Regions from separate parts of the Nocardioides bruguierae genome, predicted to be linked through region 2. Evidence: riboswitches for the same ligand, from Rfam matches in the RefSeq annotation. Region 2 holds a riboswitch; each other region holds the start of a gene.

Region 1 (5,194 bases), on a different contig from region 2:
GATTCCGAAAGCCGCCTCCGACAACGGCTCCTCGCTGTCGCGGTCCTTCTTTCCGCAGTACATCCGAGCGTAAGTTCGCTCCATGCGGGAATGCGCCTTTTCCCGCGGATAGTCCTTGACGGTGGCATATCTGCTCTCTCCGTCGGTGCACACCCCGTCCCACCATGTACTGGCAGCACGCGATGCCACATCTGCGGGGAAGTAGACGCGTGCCCCGGACGCATCTAGAACATATGAGCGCGTCCCCGATACCCGGAAACTGGCTGGTAGGGTGACGCCTTCGAGGCTGAACGCGCTTTCGTCTGTCGTGATCGAGTCGGACTCAACAGCGGCGTCCGTGTCGAGAGTTAACGCCGGGCCTTCTGTCGGCGCCGCCGACGAGCCCGCAGCCGCGTGATCAGGGGCTGGAGAAGGTTTAGCAACGGCCGGATAGGTGGTAATCCCTAGGAGAACAAGGCTGAACAACGACACGACAAGGCGCCGAGGCAGCCAGTGGAACTTGGCGATCCCGGGCATGCTGGTTCCCCGCACGGCTAGGTGTTAGAGACTCCCTGAGTTATATGCCTGCTCAACGCTGGCCGTCAAGGTTGAGCGACGGAGTGGATGGGCCATCTCGCGGGGTACGCAACTCGCGACTCATTATCTCCCTCACCGACCACGGCGGCGCACCCTACGCAGCTTCTGCACGGCCCTTGAGGACCATCTCACGAGTGGGCGAGACACTCTCCAAGACCACAGCTCACACGCTGCGTCGCACGGTCGGAACTCTCATCGCCCACGAGGTGGGGCTCGACGCCGCACCGCCGAGCTGGCCCGGCACGGCTGCCCGCTCCGGTTGGTCCGGGACCAGCTCGGCCATTCCTTTGCCCGTCCCGGCGAGGTCGTGGAGCAGCGGCAGGGCAGATCCTCCGACTCGAGGTAGCGGTTGATCGCCGCGGCGTCACCGAGCAGCGCAATGCCGTCCCCGTCGTTGACCAGTGTGATCTCGTGCTCGATGACCGGCCTCCTCGTGACTTGATGGCGTCTCCGAATCGTAGGTGTCCCGCCCGGTTGTCGGGCGTGGCTGCCGGACTTTACCGCCAGAACCAGCCGCCTCGGGGTCGAGCTGGCTCACCGCGAGCCGCCTCGTTGCTGATGGCACCCGAGCTCTCAGGGGACGTACCGTCGAGCCGTGACCGAAGATGCAGAGAGCACGCCACCAAGCCGTCCGCACGGCCCAGCGTGGGACGTCGAGGTGACGATCGACGTCGGAACCCCCACCTACGTCACGCTCGCCGAGCAACTGCACGGCTGGGAGAGCAAGGTCTGGTGGGAGAACCTCGGCGACCTCCTGGGAGGCCGGCCCGGCTGGCACTGCGAGTTCACCAGCGAGGGGCTCCTGTGGTCCTTCGGTCCGCTCGGCTCGTCGTTGTTCAACCTCTCCGCACCTGAGAACCCCGACGACTACTCCTCGGGCGTCTACGAGGTGTTCGACTACGAGGCCGACACCACCCACCGGCTGGCCAGCACAGCCGATCTCCTGACCTGGCTCGAAGGCAACGAACATCGCCACGTTGACCACGTTCGCAGGATGAAGGGGCTCGCGTCGGCATTCGACTGGCGGGTACTCAAGAACCTCGGCGTCGAGCTGCGAGTCACCCACGACGGTTCGTCATACATCGGCACCTTCCCGTCGCTGCCCTTCGAGAGCGCCATGGAGACCGACTTCTTGACCCTTCTGACCCACGCTCGGCAAGCCGTCGCGCGAGCACACGACGCCCCCGAGGCGATCGCCGCCGACATCGACCTCGTCGTACGGCTGGACCCCCGCGCCTCCGCCGCACTATCGACGTAGGGGCGTGCCGACTTCTGGCATGCATCAGTTGCGGTTGAGGCCGTGGCGCCGCGAGTCGAGTGCGTGCTTCTAGATGATGGCGTTGTCGGTGATGAGCGGCCCGGTGTTCGTGATGCTTGTCATGCCTGGATCTGCTGCACGATGAGGGCGACTTCTTGGTCGGCTGCTTCGGTCGATGCCTTCCGGGCTCGAACGTGAAGTGCACCCGCTGGCCCAGACACACCAGGTCGTAGGTTCGACTTCTCCCGGGGGCGCCCGGGTCAGCCACATGCATCCTCGGCTCCTGCAACGATTCGGTGTGCAGAGCACGACCAGCCCTACGTCATGGTACAGCCCGTCGTGCTGCTCGTCGGCGCCCACCGGACCGCGTGGCAACACGGCTCGCTGGTCAGGGCGGGTCGGGAGGCGGGGAGGGGGACCGGACCGAGCGTCGCGCGGGCTCGGGTCGGGAGCCCGGGCGCAGCGACGAGACGAGGTCGTCGGCGTCCTCGGGGTGCACCGGACCGAACCAGGCGTCGTCGGGCTGCACGCAGACCACCGGCCCCCGGTTGCACGGCGAGAGGCAGGCGGTGTGGGTGAGCAGGACGTCGTCGTCCTCGAGGCCGCGGGCGACCATCGCGAGGACGATCGCCTCGGCGGTGCGGTCCGACCCGCGGGCCGTGCATCGCGGGCCGCGGCAGACCAACAGCTGGTGGCGGTGGCGAGGCGGTTCCTGCCAGGCCGGCGAGTCCAGGGCCCCGGCGTCGTCGGCGACGACCCGGCAGGCCCCGTCGGCGACGAGCGCCAGCACGCGCTCGAGCGTGTCGGGGGTCGGGCCCAGCGTGGGCGCAGCCAGGTGGACGACGGGAGCCGACAGCCCGCGGACCGACCGTTCGTCGAGCCACGCTGCGGCCACGCGTCCTGCCCAGGAGACCCCGGGCGCCAGCGACCCGAGCGAGACCCCGACGAGCAGGACGTCGGTGGGAGCGCCGGGGGCGTCGGCGAGGGAGTCCAGGACCATGTGCAGTGAGGGGGTGCCGACCTGCAGGAACGCCACGTGGGCACCGGTCGAGGCGGCCGCCTCGGCCAGCTGGTGGCGCTCCTCGACCTCCCGCACGGACAGTCCGACCAGCACCACGGTCGCGGCACCAGGAGGGGGAGACGTCACCCACCGATCCTGACTCATGACCCGGACGCAGGACCACGAGGGGGACCGGGCACGGCTCGGCGTCCCGGGTCGTGCCCTAGGGTGACGACACACGTCTCGTGGTGATCAGGAACCCGGTGCGACCTCACGGTCCATTCCGGGGCGGTTCCGCCACTGTGAGTCCCCGCCGCGAGGCCGGGACGTAGCCAGACACTGGCCACGGGACCTCCGTCGAGCAGGGGCGAGAACCCCGAGGAGAAACCCATGACCCGTGGCGTCCGGATCGCCCTCCTGTCCACCTCCGACACCGACCTGCTTTCCGCGCGGGCCAGCGATGCCGACTACGTGCTGGCGAACCCCTCGAGGCCCGGCCACCAGTCGATGGCCGAGACCCTCGACGGCTGCGACCTGGTCGTCGGCCGGCTCCTGGGCTCGGCCGAGGACCTCTGCTCCGGCTTCGAGAGGGTCAAGGCGTCCGGCACCCCCGTCGTCGTCCTCGGCGGCGAGCAGCAGCCCAGCGCCGAGCTGATGGAGATCTCCTCGGTTCCCCTGGGCGTCGCCGCGCAGGCCCACCGCTACCTCGCCGAGGGCGGCCCGGAGAACCTGCGTCAGCTGCACGCCTTCCTCTCCGACACCGTCCTGCTCACCGGTGAGGGGTTCGAGCCGCCGGCCGAGGTGCCGCAGTGGGGCTTCGCGGAGCGCCCGGCCGCGGTCGCCGTCCAGGGGGCGCAGGACCTGCCGCGCGTCGGCATCCTCTTCTACCGCGCGCACGAGGTGAGCGGTAACGCCGCGTTCGCGCACGCGCTCGCCGACGCCGTGGACGCGACCGGTCGAGCGGTCGGCGTCCCCGTCTTCGCGGGGTCCCTGCGCTCCGCGCCCGACGCGCTCTACGAGGCGCTCGGCACGCTCGACGCCGTGGTCGTGACCGTGCTCGCGGCCGGCGGCACCACCCCGGCCGAGGCACAGGCCGGGGGCGAGGACGACACGTGGGACGTCGCCCGGATGCGCGCGCTCGACGTCCCGGTGCTGCAGGGGCTCTGCCTGACCTCCAGCCGCGCCGAGTGGCTGGCCAACGACGACGGCGTGACCCCGCTGGACTCCGCCACCCAGGTGGCGATCCCCGAGTTCGACGGCCGGGTCATCACTGCCCCGTTCTCCTTCAAGGAGGTCGACGAGGACGGTCTGCCGCACTACGTCGCCGACCCCGAGCGCTGCGCCCGCGTCGCCGGGATCGCGGCCAACCACGCCCGGCTGCGGCGCCTCGCCCCCGCGCGACGGCGGCTCGGCCTCGTCCTCTCGGCCTACCCGACCAAGCACAGCCGGGTCGGCAACGCGGTCGGGCTCGACACGCCCGTCTCGACGGTCCGGCTGCTCCGCCGGCTCCGCGAGGAGGGCTACGACCTGGGCGCCGACAACGTCGTCACCGACGTCCTCGCCCTCGCCGAGACCGACGGCGACACCGCCGCAGGGGACGCGCTCATCCACGCGCTCATCGACGCCGGCGGCCAGGACGAGGAGTGGCTGACCACCGCCCAGCTCGGCGACGCCCACGTCCGGGTCCCGGGCGAGACGTACCGCCGCTGGGCCGCCGACCTCGACCCCGACCTGCTGGCCGGGATGGAGGCGGCCTGGGGTCCCGCGCCCGGCTCGCTCTTCGTCAACGACGACGGCGAGCTCGTGCTCGCCACCCTGCGCGCGGGCAACGTGGTGCTGCTGATTCAGCCGCCCCGCGGCTTCGGCGAGAACCCAGTCGCGATCTACCACGACCCGGACCTCGCGCCCTCCCACCACTACCTCGGCGCCTACCGCTGGCTCGAGGCCGAGGAGGCCGACGGCGGGTTCGGCGCCCACGCCCTCGTGCACCTCGGCAAGCACGGGTCGCTGGAGTGGCTGCCCGGCAAGAACGCGGCGCTCTCGGCGTCCTGCGCCACCGACGCCGCCCTGGGTGACCTGCCGCTGGTCTACCCGTTCCTCGTCAACGACCCCGGCGAGGGAGCGCAGGCCAAGCGCCGCGCGCACGCCACGATCGTCGACCACCTCGTGCCGCCGATGGCGCGCGCCGAGACCTACGGCGACATCGCCCGGCTGGAGCAGCTCCTGGACGAGCACGCCAACGTCGCCGCCATGGACCCGGCCAAGCTGCCCGCCGTCCGCGGGGAGATCTGGCAGCTCATGCACGCGGCCCAGATGCACCGCGACCTCGGCCTCGACGAGCGTCCGGACGACGAGGAGTT
Region 2 (5,194 bases):
GGGGGCTTCGCCTTCTTCTTGCGCTCACGCCCCTTGGCCCCGGCCTTGTCGGGCTCGGGCACGCGCGCGCCGAACATGTCGGAACGCACCACCGAGATGGCGGAGAGCACGAAGATCCACAGCACGGCCAGGTAGCCGATGCGGATCAGCAGCAGGGTCAGCTCAGACACCGGCGTCCTCCTCGTGGACCACGCGCACGCGCAGGGTGGTGCTGCCGACGCGCACCTCGGTGCCGTCGTCGGCCACCGCGCGGCCCATCTTCTGGCCGTTGACGGTCATGCCGTTGGTCGAGCCCAGGTCGATCACGTCGATGTGCAGGCCGGCCCGGCCCTGCTCGACGCGGAACTCCACGTGCCGGCGCGAGACGCCCGGGTCGTTGATGCGGACGTCGGCCTCGTTGCCGCGCCCGACGACCAGGCCGGGCGTCGTCAGCGGGTGCTGGGTGCCGTTGACCTCGAGCAGCGCCCGAGCGCGTCCGACCATCGTCGGGGTGGCCTGGCTGGTCACCTTCGCCTCGGCGCGCGAGCGCACCCGGAAGCGACCGGTGGTCAGGTCCTCGGCGAGCTCGAAGTCGATCGTGACCGGGCCGGGGAAGGAGTAGGAGTTCAGCTCCGCGTGCTCGGTGACCTGCTGCGTGAGGTCCTCGGCCATCGCGGAGTCGTAGGGGGCCAGGCGCTCGAGGTCGCTGGCGGCCAGCTCCACGACGAAGCTGTTCGGCACCAGGCGGCGCTGGCGGGAGAGGATCTGGGCGTTGTTGTCGCACTCGCGCTGGAGGGCGGCCGCGATCTCCACGGGCTGCACCGCCGAGCGGAACGCGCGGGCGAAGGCGCCGGAGATGACCTCCTCGAGTCGACGTTCGAAGCGCTGTAGTCCGCTCACGCGTCTCCTCCGTTCTCGTCCTGGCTGCTCGTGGGCTGCTCGTGTCGGCTGCTGGTGCTGCCTGCTGGTGCTCGCTGCCGCGGGGCGCTGGGCCCCGCCTGCACGTGGGCAGGCTGGCAGTCGGGGCGGTCCCCGGATCGTGGCGATCGTAACGAAGCGGCCTGAGTGCAGCAGCCTCGCCGCGTCGGCGGTGACCATTCCTCGTGCGCGCGAGGCTGCCCTCACCCCGTCGGTTCCGGGCCCCGGCCGGGCCGAGCCCGCTGCTCGGTGCCGCTCGACGGAGGGCGGGGTCGCGCCGGTTTGGGTGCCTGAGCAGGGCTGCCGTATGGTTCATCTCGGTTCACGCGCGAGTGGCGGAATAGGCAGACGCGCACGGTTCAGGTCCGTGTGTCCGAAAGGACGTGGGGGTTCAACTCCCCCCTCGCGCACCGTGAGCAGCAGGCCCCGGTCGATCAGACCGGGGCCTGCTGTCATTTCTCCCCCTGCGCGCCGGACGGCTGCGACCCGTGGCCCGGCGCCCCGGCCGGTGGCAGCATCGGGGGCGTGGACGAGGAGGACGGCGCCGAGACGGGCCCCCGCAACGGCCCCCGCACCGGCGCCGCGCTCGGCGTCTCGGTGAGCCGGCGGGTGCACGAGGGCGAGTGGCCGGGCTACGTGGTGCGCGACGAGCCGCTCGGTCCCCACGACTCCGGCTGGCAGCTGCTCGTGGGCGACGAGACGCCGGCCGAGCTCGACGACCCGTTCGCCATCGCGGTGCTCCCGCTGGCCGAGGTGGCCCGCCGGTGGCCGGCCCTGGCCGCGGTGCTGCGCGACGGACCGCTGGGCGGGGAGTGGGTCCGCGACGCCGCGTCCGGGCGCTACGTCCCCCGCCCGGGTGAGGCCTGAGGCGCGTTCCGCCTGATGTGACGCGACACAAGATGTAGATGGTTACATCGCTGTGATTCGCGTATATGGTGGTGCTTGCAGCTGGTTCGACGCCTCAATCCAGGGGCGTCGTCGCAAGAGGGAACCCGGTTCGACTCCGGGACTGCCCCGCAGCGGTGAGTGGGAACGACCTCCGTCTCCTGGAACGACAGGAAGCACTGGGACCACCGATCACGGTCCTGGGAAGCGACGGACAGTAGGGAGGAGCGCGAGCTCCTGCGCCCACGAGTCCGAAGACCTGCCAGTGCCCACCACCAGGTGGGGTCCGCGACCTCGAGGGAGGGTCAGGGGATCGAACCAGCACTGCGCGGCTCGGCAGCTCTTCGCCACCCGCCGGCGCTGCCGACGTCCTCACCGCCTCCTCCGCAGCGGATGCACCGGAACACATCCGACATCCAGCGCCGGCCGAGGGGGCCGGTGGAGGAGGGCACCGCCCATGATCGACACCACGGGTCTGCGCATCCGGACCGAGAAGTCCGCCTACGTCTTCGACTACCCGATGGCCGAGGAGCTGGCGAAGAAGCAGCGCAGCATCTTCTGGACCGCGGAGGAGATCCCGGTCGAGAACGACAAGCAGGACTTCCTCGTGACCATGACCCCGGCCGAGCAGGCGGCGGTGCGGACGACGCTGAAGCTGTTCACCATCTACGAGCTGATCCTCGGCGGCGAGGTGTGGGGCGACCGCCTCTTCCACGCGTTCCCGCGGCCCGAGGTGCAGATGATGACGAACGCGTTCTCCTTCGCCGAGCTCAACATGCACGCGCCCTTCTACGCCAAGCTCAACAAGACGCTGATGATCGACACCGAGGAGTTCTACGACTCCTACAAGAACGACCCGGTGCTCGCCGAGCGGATCGAGTTCGTCTGGGAGGCCATCGCCGACGAGGACCTCCTCTTCGCGCTCAGCGTCTTCACGCTGATGGAGAACTGCGTCCTCTACTCCAGCTTCGCGTTCCTCAAGCACTTCCAGTCCGGCGGCAAGAACCTGCTGCAGAACGTCATCAGCGGCATCAACTTCTCCGCGCGTGACGAGAACCTGCACGCCACCGGCGGTGCCTGGCTGTTCAACACCACGCTCGACGAGTGGGCCGACACGGTGCCCGCGGCCGAGTACGAGCGCGAGCGCGACGCCCTGTTCGCCCGGGTGCGGGGCGTGGCGGAGTACGTCTACGCCCACGAGGCGCGGATCGTGGAGATGCTCTTCGCCCACGGCCCGATCGACGGCATCGACCAGGCCGACCTGGAGGTCTTCGTCCGCTCCCGGGTGAACCTCACGCTGGAGAACATGCGGATGGAGCCGCTGTTCGTCGTCGACGACAACCCCGTGGCCGAGTGGTTCTACCCCGGCATCAACGGCACCCAGTTCCACGACTTCTTCCAGGTCACCGGCAACGAGTACAACCGCACGATCGGCGAGACGGAGTTCGTGTTCTGATGGCGACCACCTCCTGGGAGACCCTGTCGGCCGAGCGCAAGGCGCTCCAGGCCGAGGGCACCGTGCCCGCGTTCATGACCACGGCCGGCTACGCGATGTTCCGGTCCAAGTACACCCACGCCGGGCAGAGCGTGCGCGAGCGGTACGAGGCGATCGCCGACACCGCCGGCGTCCTCGCCGACGAGATGTACCCCCGCGAGGACGGGCGCCCCTGGGCCGAGCCGTTCCTCGAGGCCATCTGGAACGGCTGGCTCTCGCCCTCCACCCCCGTGCTCGCCAACCTCGGCACCGACCGCGGCCTGCCCGTCTCGTGCGAGGGCTCCTACGTCGAGGACTCCGTGTGGGGGTTCTACGACACGCTCAAGGAGGCGGCGATCCTCTCCCAGCACGGGTTCGGCACCTCCGCCTACCTGGGCGACGTGCGGCCACGCGGGGCGCGCTTCTCCGACAACGGGCACGCCAACGGCGTGGTGCCGGTGTTCAACAACTTCGTCGAGATGACGAACCAGATCAGCCAGGGCGCCACCCGCCGCGGCTCGTGGGCCGGCTACCTGCCCGTCGACCACCCGGACTTCTTCGAGCTGGCCGACTTGATCTTCCGCGAGCCCGCCAACAAGAACGTCGGCTGGATCGTGACCCAGGACTTCATCGACCGGATGCTCGCCGGCGACAAGGACGCCCTCGAGCGCTACCAGCGGGTGCTCAAGATCCGCGTCGTGCTCGGCAAGGGCTACCTGTGGAAGGTCGACACGGTCAACGCGGCCCAGACCGAGTCGTACAAGGCCCACGGCCTGGAGAACAAGGCGTCCAACCTCTGCTCGGAGATCACCCTCTACTCCGACGAGGAGCACTCCTACACCTGCGTCCTCTCCTCGCTGAACCTCGCCGCCTACGACGAGTGGAAGGAGACCGACGTCCCCTTCACCGCCACCGTCTTCCTCGACGCCGTGGCCGAGGCGTTCCTGCGGCGGGCCCGCTCGATCCGCGGCCTCGAGCGCGCGGTGCGCTACACCGAGAAGGCGCGCAGCCTGGGGCTGGGCGTCATGGGCTACCACGACTACCTCCAGCAGCAGCGGGTGCCGTTCGAGTCGGACGAGGCGGCCAAGCTCAACCTGGAGATCTTCGCGTTCCTCTCCGACCGCTCGGACGCGGCCTCGCGCTGGATGGGCTCCGTGGCCGGGGTACCGGAGTGGTGCGTGGGCCGCCGCAACTCCCACGTCATGGCGATCGCCCCGACGATGAGCACCGCCGTCATCGTCGGTGGCACCAGCCAGGGCATCGAGCCGTACGTGGCCAACGTGTGGAACCAGACCACCGCCGCCGGCGAGATGCCGCGCGCGAACGGCAACCTCGTGACCCTGATGAAGGAGCGGGGCGTCTACGACTCCGCCCACATCGACGACATCGTCGACCACGGCGGGTCGGTGGCCCACGTGGACTGGCTCGACGACCACGAGAAGGCCGTCTTCCGCACCGGCTACGAGATCGACCAGGAGGTGCTGCTCGAGCGCGCGGCCGAGCGGCAGCAGTTCATCGACCAGTCGCAGTCGCTGAACCTCTTCTTCGACGCCGACGCGACGCCCGCCGAGATCAGCCGCATCCACAAGATCGCGCTGCTCGACCCGCGGATCAAGAGCCTGTACTACCTGCGCTCCCGCGCCGGTGTGCAGGCGAGCAAGCGCACCGCGCAGGCGTGACCCCGCTCTTCCCCGCACCACCCGCCCCCACCCGAGAGGAAACCCCCATGGACGACACGACGATGACCCTGGACACGATGTTCGACGGCGACACCTGGGACGACTGGACCCCCGCGCAGGTGTGTGCGATCGAGAACGGCGACGAGTGCACGGTGTGCGAGGGCTGATCTCTCCGTGCTGAAGTCTCCGTGCTGACCTCTGCGTGAACCGGTGAGGCGGTCGGGTCAGGCCGGCGTGAGCCGCACGACCCGACCGCCGA
Region 3 (5,194 bases), on a different contig from region 2:
GACGGACCCCCTCCGGAGCGCCGACCAACGCGGACAGCACCTCCTCGCGGTAGAACGACACCCAGCCCAGGCCCAGCCCCTCCGCGGTGGCGGCGAGCCAGAGGTTCTGGATCGCCAGGACGCTGGAGAACAGCCTGGTGTCCTCGACCGTCCGAGAGCCCAGGACGTGGTGTCCGCCGCGACCGGGGTCGTGGGTGACGACCACACCGAGCCCGCTCTCGCGCACCCCGTCGGTCTTGATCGGCTCGAAGACCGCCCTCCGGTCGGGAGGCAGCTCGGCCGCGAACGCCGCCCGCTCGGCCGCCACGTGCTCGGCGAACCGCACGATCGTCGCCGGCTCGCGGACCAGCACGAAGTCCCACGGCTGCGTCATCCCGACGCTCGGCGCGGCGTGCGCCGCCTCGAGGACGCGGCCCAGCACCTCGTCCGCCACCGGCTCGCCGGTGAACTCCGCCCGCACGTCCCTGCGGGCCTCGATGACGTCGTAGAGCGGGTGGCGGGCGGGACGGGTCGCCGCCGTCACGCCGCGCGTCCGCGGAGGATCGAGCCCCGCACGGCGGCGTCCAGCGCGGAGGCGTCGACGGTGCCGACGGGCAGGTGCTCGGCGCCCAGGCGGGCGGCGAGCGTGCGGGCCAGGCCGAGGCGCATCGGGCCGGCCTCGCAGTCGACGACGACGGTGTCGACGCCGTCGGCGGCCAGCACGTCGGCGGCCTCGAGAGAGCGGGTGAGGGCGTCGGGACCGCTGGTGGCGCGGCCATCGGTGACCACGACGAGCAGGGGACGTCGCGCGCCGGCACGGCGGCGCTCCCGGTCGAGCACGCGGGCGCACTCGGCGAGGCCCTCGGCGAGCGGGGTGCGCCCGCCGGCGGGCATCTGCTCCAGCCGGGCCGCGGCCACGTCGACCGAGCCGGTCGGCGGGAGCAGCAGCTCCGCGGCGCTGCCGCGGAACGTCACCAGGCCGACGGTGTCGCGGCGCTGGTAGGCGTCCAGCAGGAGGCTCAGGATCGTCGCCTTCACGGCCGCCATCCGGCTGCGCGCCGCCATGGAGCCGGACGCGTCGACGCAGAACAGGACGAGGTTGGCCTCGCGCCCCTCGCGGACCGCCTCGCGCAGGTCCGACCGCTCGATCAGCAGGCGGTCGCCGCCCCCGGCACCCGTGCCGCGGCCCCGCGCGGCCTGGTGCGGGATCGCCGCACGCAGCGTCTCCAGCAGGTGCAGCGACCCACCGCGGGACGCCGGGCGGGCCCCGGTGCGGCGGCCGGTGGCGGACTCGGCGCGGCTGCGGCGGCCGGCGTCGCTGCGGGACCTCCCCCGGGTCGTGCCCCTCGCCTGGAGCAGGCGGGTGCGGAAGGGCGCGTCCGCGGCGGCGGTGGTCGTGGGGCCGGCGGGCTGCTGCGGCGGCTCGGGCTGCGGCGCGTGGGGCTGCGGGGCAGGGACGTCATCCGTCCGTGCGGAGGGGACGTCCGGGGTGGATGACGTCCCGCCCTCGGGGGCGGTGCCGGGGCGCTCGTCGGTGGCGGGGCCGTCCGAGTCGCCGGGGCCGTCGCCGCCGCCGCCGCCGTCGGTGCCGCCGTCGGGGGTCGGGGGCTCGGGCTCGTCGTCCGGGCCGAGGGCGTCGTCGAGGGCCTGGTCGAGCAGGTCGTCGTCGAGGCCGGGGCTGTCGAAGGGCGAGCGGCGGCGCCGGTGCGGGAGCGCGAGCCGGGCGGCGACCCGGACGTCCTCGCGCGTGACGCCGGTGCGGCCGCACCAGGCGGCGTGGGCGACGGCGGCGCGGGCGGTGACGATGTCGGCGCGCAGCCCGTCGACCTCGAACGCGGCGCAGACCTGGGCGACGGCGAGCAGCATCGCGTCGCCCAGGACGACGGAGGCGGCGAGGTCCCGGGCGTCGGCGATCCGGGAGGCGAGCAGGTGCTCGTCCTGGGCGAAGCGGGCGACGAAGGCGGCGGGGTCCGCCTCGTAGGCGAGCCGACGGCGGACGACCTCGACCCGGGTCGCCGGGTCGCGGGGAGCGGCGACGTCGACGGCGAGGCCGAACCGGTCGAGCAGCTGCGGGCGCAGCTCGCCCTCCTCGGGGTTCATCGTGCCGACGAGCACGAACCGCGCGGGGTGGGTCAGCGAGACACCGTCGCGCTCGACGGTGGCGCGGCCGGTGGCGGAGGCGTCGAGGAGAAGGTCGACGAGGTGGTCGTGGAGGAGGTTGACCTCGTCGACGTAGAGCAGGCCGCGGTGGGCGCGGGCGAGCAGGCCGGGCTCGTACTCGGCGACGCCGTCGGCCAGCGCCCGCTCGAGGTGCAGGGAGCCGGTCACGCGGTCCTCGCCGGCGCCCACGGGCAGCTCGACGAGCCGCACCGGCCGGCTGGTGACCGCGGCGTCGACGCCGAACGGGCCGTCGGGCGAGACCTCGGCCTCGTCGTCGGGGTCCGTGGAGAACCGGTCACCCTCGACCACCCGCACGGGCGGCAGGACGCGCGCCAGCGCCCGCACCGCGGTGGACTTCGCCGTGCCCTTCTCGCCACGCACGAGCACGCCGCCGAGGGCGGGCGCGATGCTGGCCAGGACGAGGGAGAGGACCATGTCCTCGGAGCCCACGACGGCCGAGAGTGGGTAGGACAGGTCTGACTGCTGTGGCATGAGAGGCTCCCGCTCGTCCGCCATCGGATAGGACGCCGCGAGGCCGGTCTTCGGACTTCCGGTCTCGTGCATGGCGTGCACGTCCGGTCACCGCAGCGGGCCTGTGCCGGACTCTCACCGGCTTCCCAGATTCTCCTCCGCACCCCGGTCTCGCGGACCGTGGCTCGAGGCACCTCGTGGCTGTGCGCTCACGATAGCGTCGGCGCCCATGTCCTCGTCCGCCGCCCACGCCCCGATCGTCGTCGCCGCCTTCTGCCTCCTCGACGAGCAGGGGCGGCTACTCGTCGTCCGCAAGCGCGGGACGACCGCGTTCATGCTTCCCGGCGGCAAGCTCGAGCCGGGCGAGACCGCGCTGGCCGCCGCTCGCCGCGAGGTGGCCGAGGAGGTCGGGCTGACCAACCTCGTGGCCCGTCCGCTGGGCCACTGGACCGCGGCCGCCGCCAACGAGCCCGGCCGCACCGTGGTCTCGACCGTCTTCGTCGCCGACCTGCCGCGGGACTCCGCCGGCGCCGTTGTCGTGCCCGTCGTGGCCGGCGAGATCGAGGAGCTCTGCTGGCTCGACCCGGCGGACGCCGATCCCGCGGTGCCCGGCGGCCACGGCCTCGCCCCGCTCACCCGCGACGCCGTGCTGCCCGCCCTGCGCGCGCTGCGTGCCGGCACGGCTCCCCGGGTCGCCGTCGTCGGCATCGGCGCGGACGGCGACCTCACCGCGGCCGGACGCGACCGCGTCCTCGCAGCGCCCTCCGTGCTGGGCGCGCAGCGGCACCTCGCGCTGCTCCCCCCGCCCACGAGCCGCGCGGAGCACCAGGTCCGCGAGAGCTGGGGCCGCCCGTTCCGCGAGAGCCTCGTGGACCTGCTCGCGACGCATCCCGACGCCGTGGTCCTGGCCTCGGGCGACCCGCTGGTCTCCGGGGTCGGAGCAACCCTCGTGGACCTGCTCGGCGCCGACCGGGTCGAGGTGCTGCCGGCGGTCTCCTCGGTGGCGCTGGCCCGGGCCGCGATGGGCTGGGGCGAGGAGTCCTGTGCGGTCGTCACCGTGGTCGGACGTCGCGTCGAGCGCGTCCTGCGCGAGGTCGCCCCGGGCCGCCGGGTCGTCGTGCTGTCCTCGGACGCGACCACCCCCGCCGTCCTGGCCGCCTTGCTGGTGGCGACGGGGCAGGGCGCCGCGGCGCTGACCGTGCTGGCGGACCTCGGCGCCCCGACCCAGGCACGCTGGGACACCACCGCCACGGGCTTCGCCGCCCGCGACGACCTGGTCGACCTGCCGGCGCTGAACCTGGTCTGCGTGGAGGTGCCTCGTTCGGCCGCGGCCCACGGGATCGGCTGGGTGGCGGGCCTCCCGGACGACGCCTTCGAGCACGACGGCCAGCTCACCAAGCGCGACCTCCGCGCTGCCGCGCTCGCCCGGCTCGCGCCCTGCCCCGGCGAGCTCCTGTGGGACGTCGGCGCGGGGGCCGGGTCCGTCGGCGTCGAGTGGATGCGGGCGCACCCCACGTGCCGCACGATCGCCATCGAGCAGCACCCCGACCGCGTCGCCAGGATCGGCCGCAACGCCGCCCGGCTCGGTGTGCCCGACCTGGTCGTGGTCGAGGGCGGGGCGCCCGGATCCCTCGCCGACCTCCCGGCCCCGGACGCCGTGTTCGTCGGCGGCGGCGCCACCGCCCACGGGCTGCTCGAGGAGTGCCGCGAGCGGCTGGGCCCCGGCGGCCGGCTGGTCGTCCACGGCGTGACCCTGGAGACCGAGGCGGTCCTCGCCGAGGCGTACGCCGGGCACGGCGGCGAGCTGACCCGCCTCGCGGTCGAGCACGCTGCGCCCGTGGGACGGTTCACCGGCTGGACCCCCGCACGCACCGTCACCCAGTGGACCTGGACCAAGCCCCACGCCTGACCGCGGTCGGCTCCGTGGGGCGGGCAGCACCGCCGACCCCGGGGCGACGCATCAGTGCGGCGCACCCCGCGGGCGGTGCGCCGCGTACAACCAGGACTCACCCGCCGCGTCGACGGACTCCCCGAGCGCCCGTCCGACCAGCACGACCGCCGCCTGCCGCAGGCCTGCCGCCTCGACGGCGTCCGCCACGCAGGCCGGCCCGCCGACGGTGCCGCGCAGCACCAGCTCCCCGGGCTGGCTGGCGCGGTGCACGACCACGACGGGGCAGTCGGCGCCGTGCGTCGGCAGCAGCCGGTCGAGGTGCTCACGCAGCCGCGTGATCGCGAGGTGCAGGACGAGGGTGGCCCCCGTGGCCGCGAACGCCTCCCAGGTCTCCCCCTCCGGCATCGCCGAGGAGCGCGCCCGGGTGCGGGTGAGCACCACCGACTGGGCGACGAGCGGCACCGTCAGCTCCCGGCCCACCAGCGCTGCCGCGGCCGCGTACGCCGGGACGCCCGGCACGACCTCCCACGGCACGCCGGCCGCGTCGAGCCGTGCGGCCTGCTCGTGCAGCGCGGAGTACAGCGACGGGTCCCCGGACACCAGCCGCACCACGTCCTCCCCCCGGGCGTGGGCCTCCGTCATGACCGCCAGGATCGCGTCCAGGTCGAGCCGGGCGGTGTCCACCAGCCGCGC

The links. A riboswitch is a leader RNA that binds a small molecule or an ion and turns the genes downstream of it on or off. The one in region 2 is predicted to bind cobalamin.
Region 1: it holds a riboswitch for cobalamin, as region 2 does, so the genes downstream of both, cobN (cobaltochelatase subunit CobN) here and M8316_RS15225 (ribonucleotide-diphosphate reductase subunit beta) in region 2, are expected to answer to the same signal.
Region 3: it holds a riboswitch for cobalamin, as region 2 does, so the genes downstream of both, M8316_RS16215 (VWA domain-containing protein) here and M8316_RS15225 (ribonucleotide-diphosphate reductase subunit beta) in region 2, are expected to answer to the same signal.

What each region holds. Positions count from the first base shown of each region.
Region 1 covers NZ_JAMJPH010000028.1:167,010-172,203, reverse strand. The annotation lists gene M8316_RS16310 (hypothetical protein) at 1-516, opposite strand, end outside; gene M8316_RS16305 (hypothetical protein) at 1,172-1,834, shown strand; gene M8316_RS16300 ((2Fe-2S) ferredoxin domain-containing protein) at 2,223-2,981, opposite strand; cobalamin riboswitch at 3,044-3,196, shown strand; gene cobN (cobaltochelatase subunit CobN) at 3,225-5,194, shown strand, end outside.
Region 2 covers NZ_JAMJPH010000027.1:15,641-20,834, forward strand. The annotation lists gene M8316_RS15205 (FHA domain-containing protein FhaB/FipA) at 1-170, opposite strand, end outside; gene M8316_RS15210 (FHA domain-containing protein) at 163-879, opposite strand; tRNA gene M8316_RS15215 (tRNA-Leu) at 1,224-1,307, shown strand; gene M8316_RS15220 (immunity protein Imm33 domain-containing protein) at 1,423-1,764, shown strand; cobalamin riboswitch at 1,829-2,063, shown strand; gene M8316_RS15225 (ribonucleotide-diphosphate reductase subunit beta) at 2,240-3,238, shown strand; gene M8316_RS15230 (ribonucleotide reductase barrel domain-containing protein) at 3,238-4,935, shown strand; gene M8316_RS15235 (NHL repeat-containing protein) at 5,160-5,194, opposite strand, start outside.
Region 3 covers NZ_JAMJPH010000028.1:148,184-153,377, forward strand. The annotation lists gene bluB (5,6-dimethylbenzimidazole synthase) at 1-523, opposite strand, end outside; gene M8316_RS16215 (VWA domain-containing protein) at 520-2,631, opposite strand; cobalamin riboswitch at 2,656-2,793, opposite strand; gene cbiE (precorrin-6y C5,15-methyltransferase (decarboxylating) subunit CbiE) at 2,840-4,519, shown strand; gene M8316_RS16225 (cobalt-precorrin-4/precorrin-4 C(11)-methyltransferase) at 4,571-5,194, opposite strand, start outside.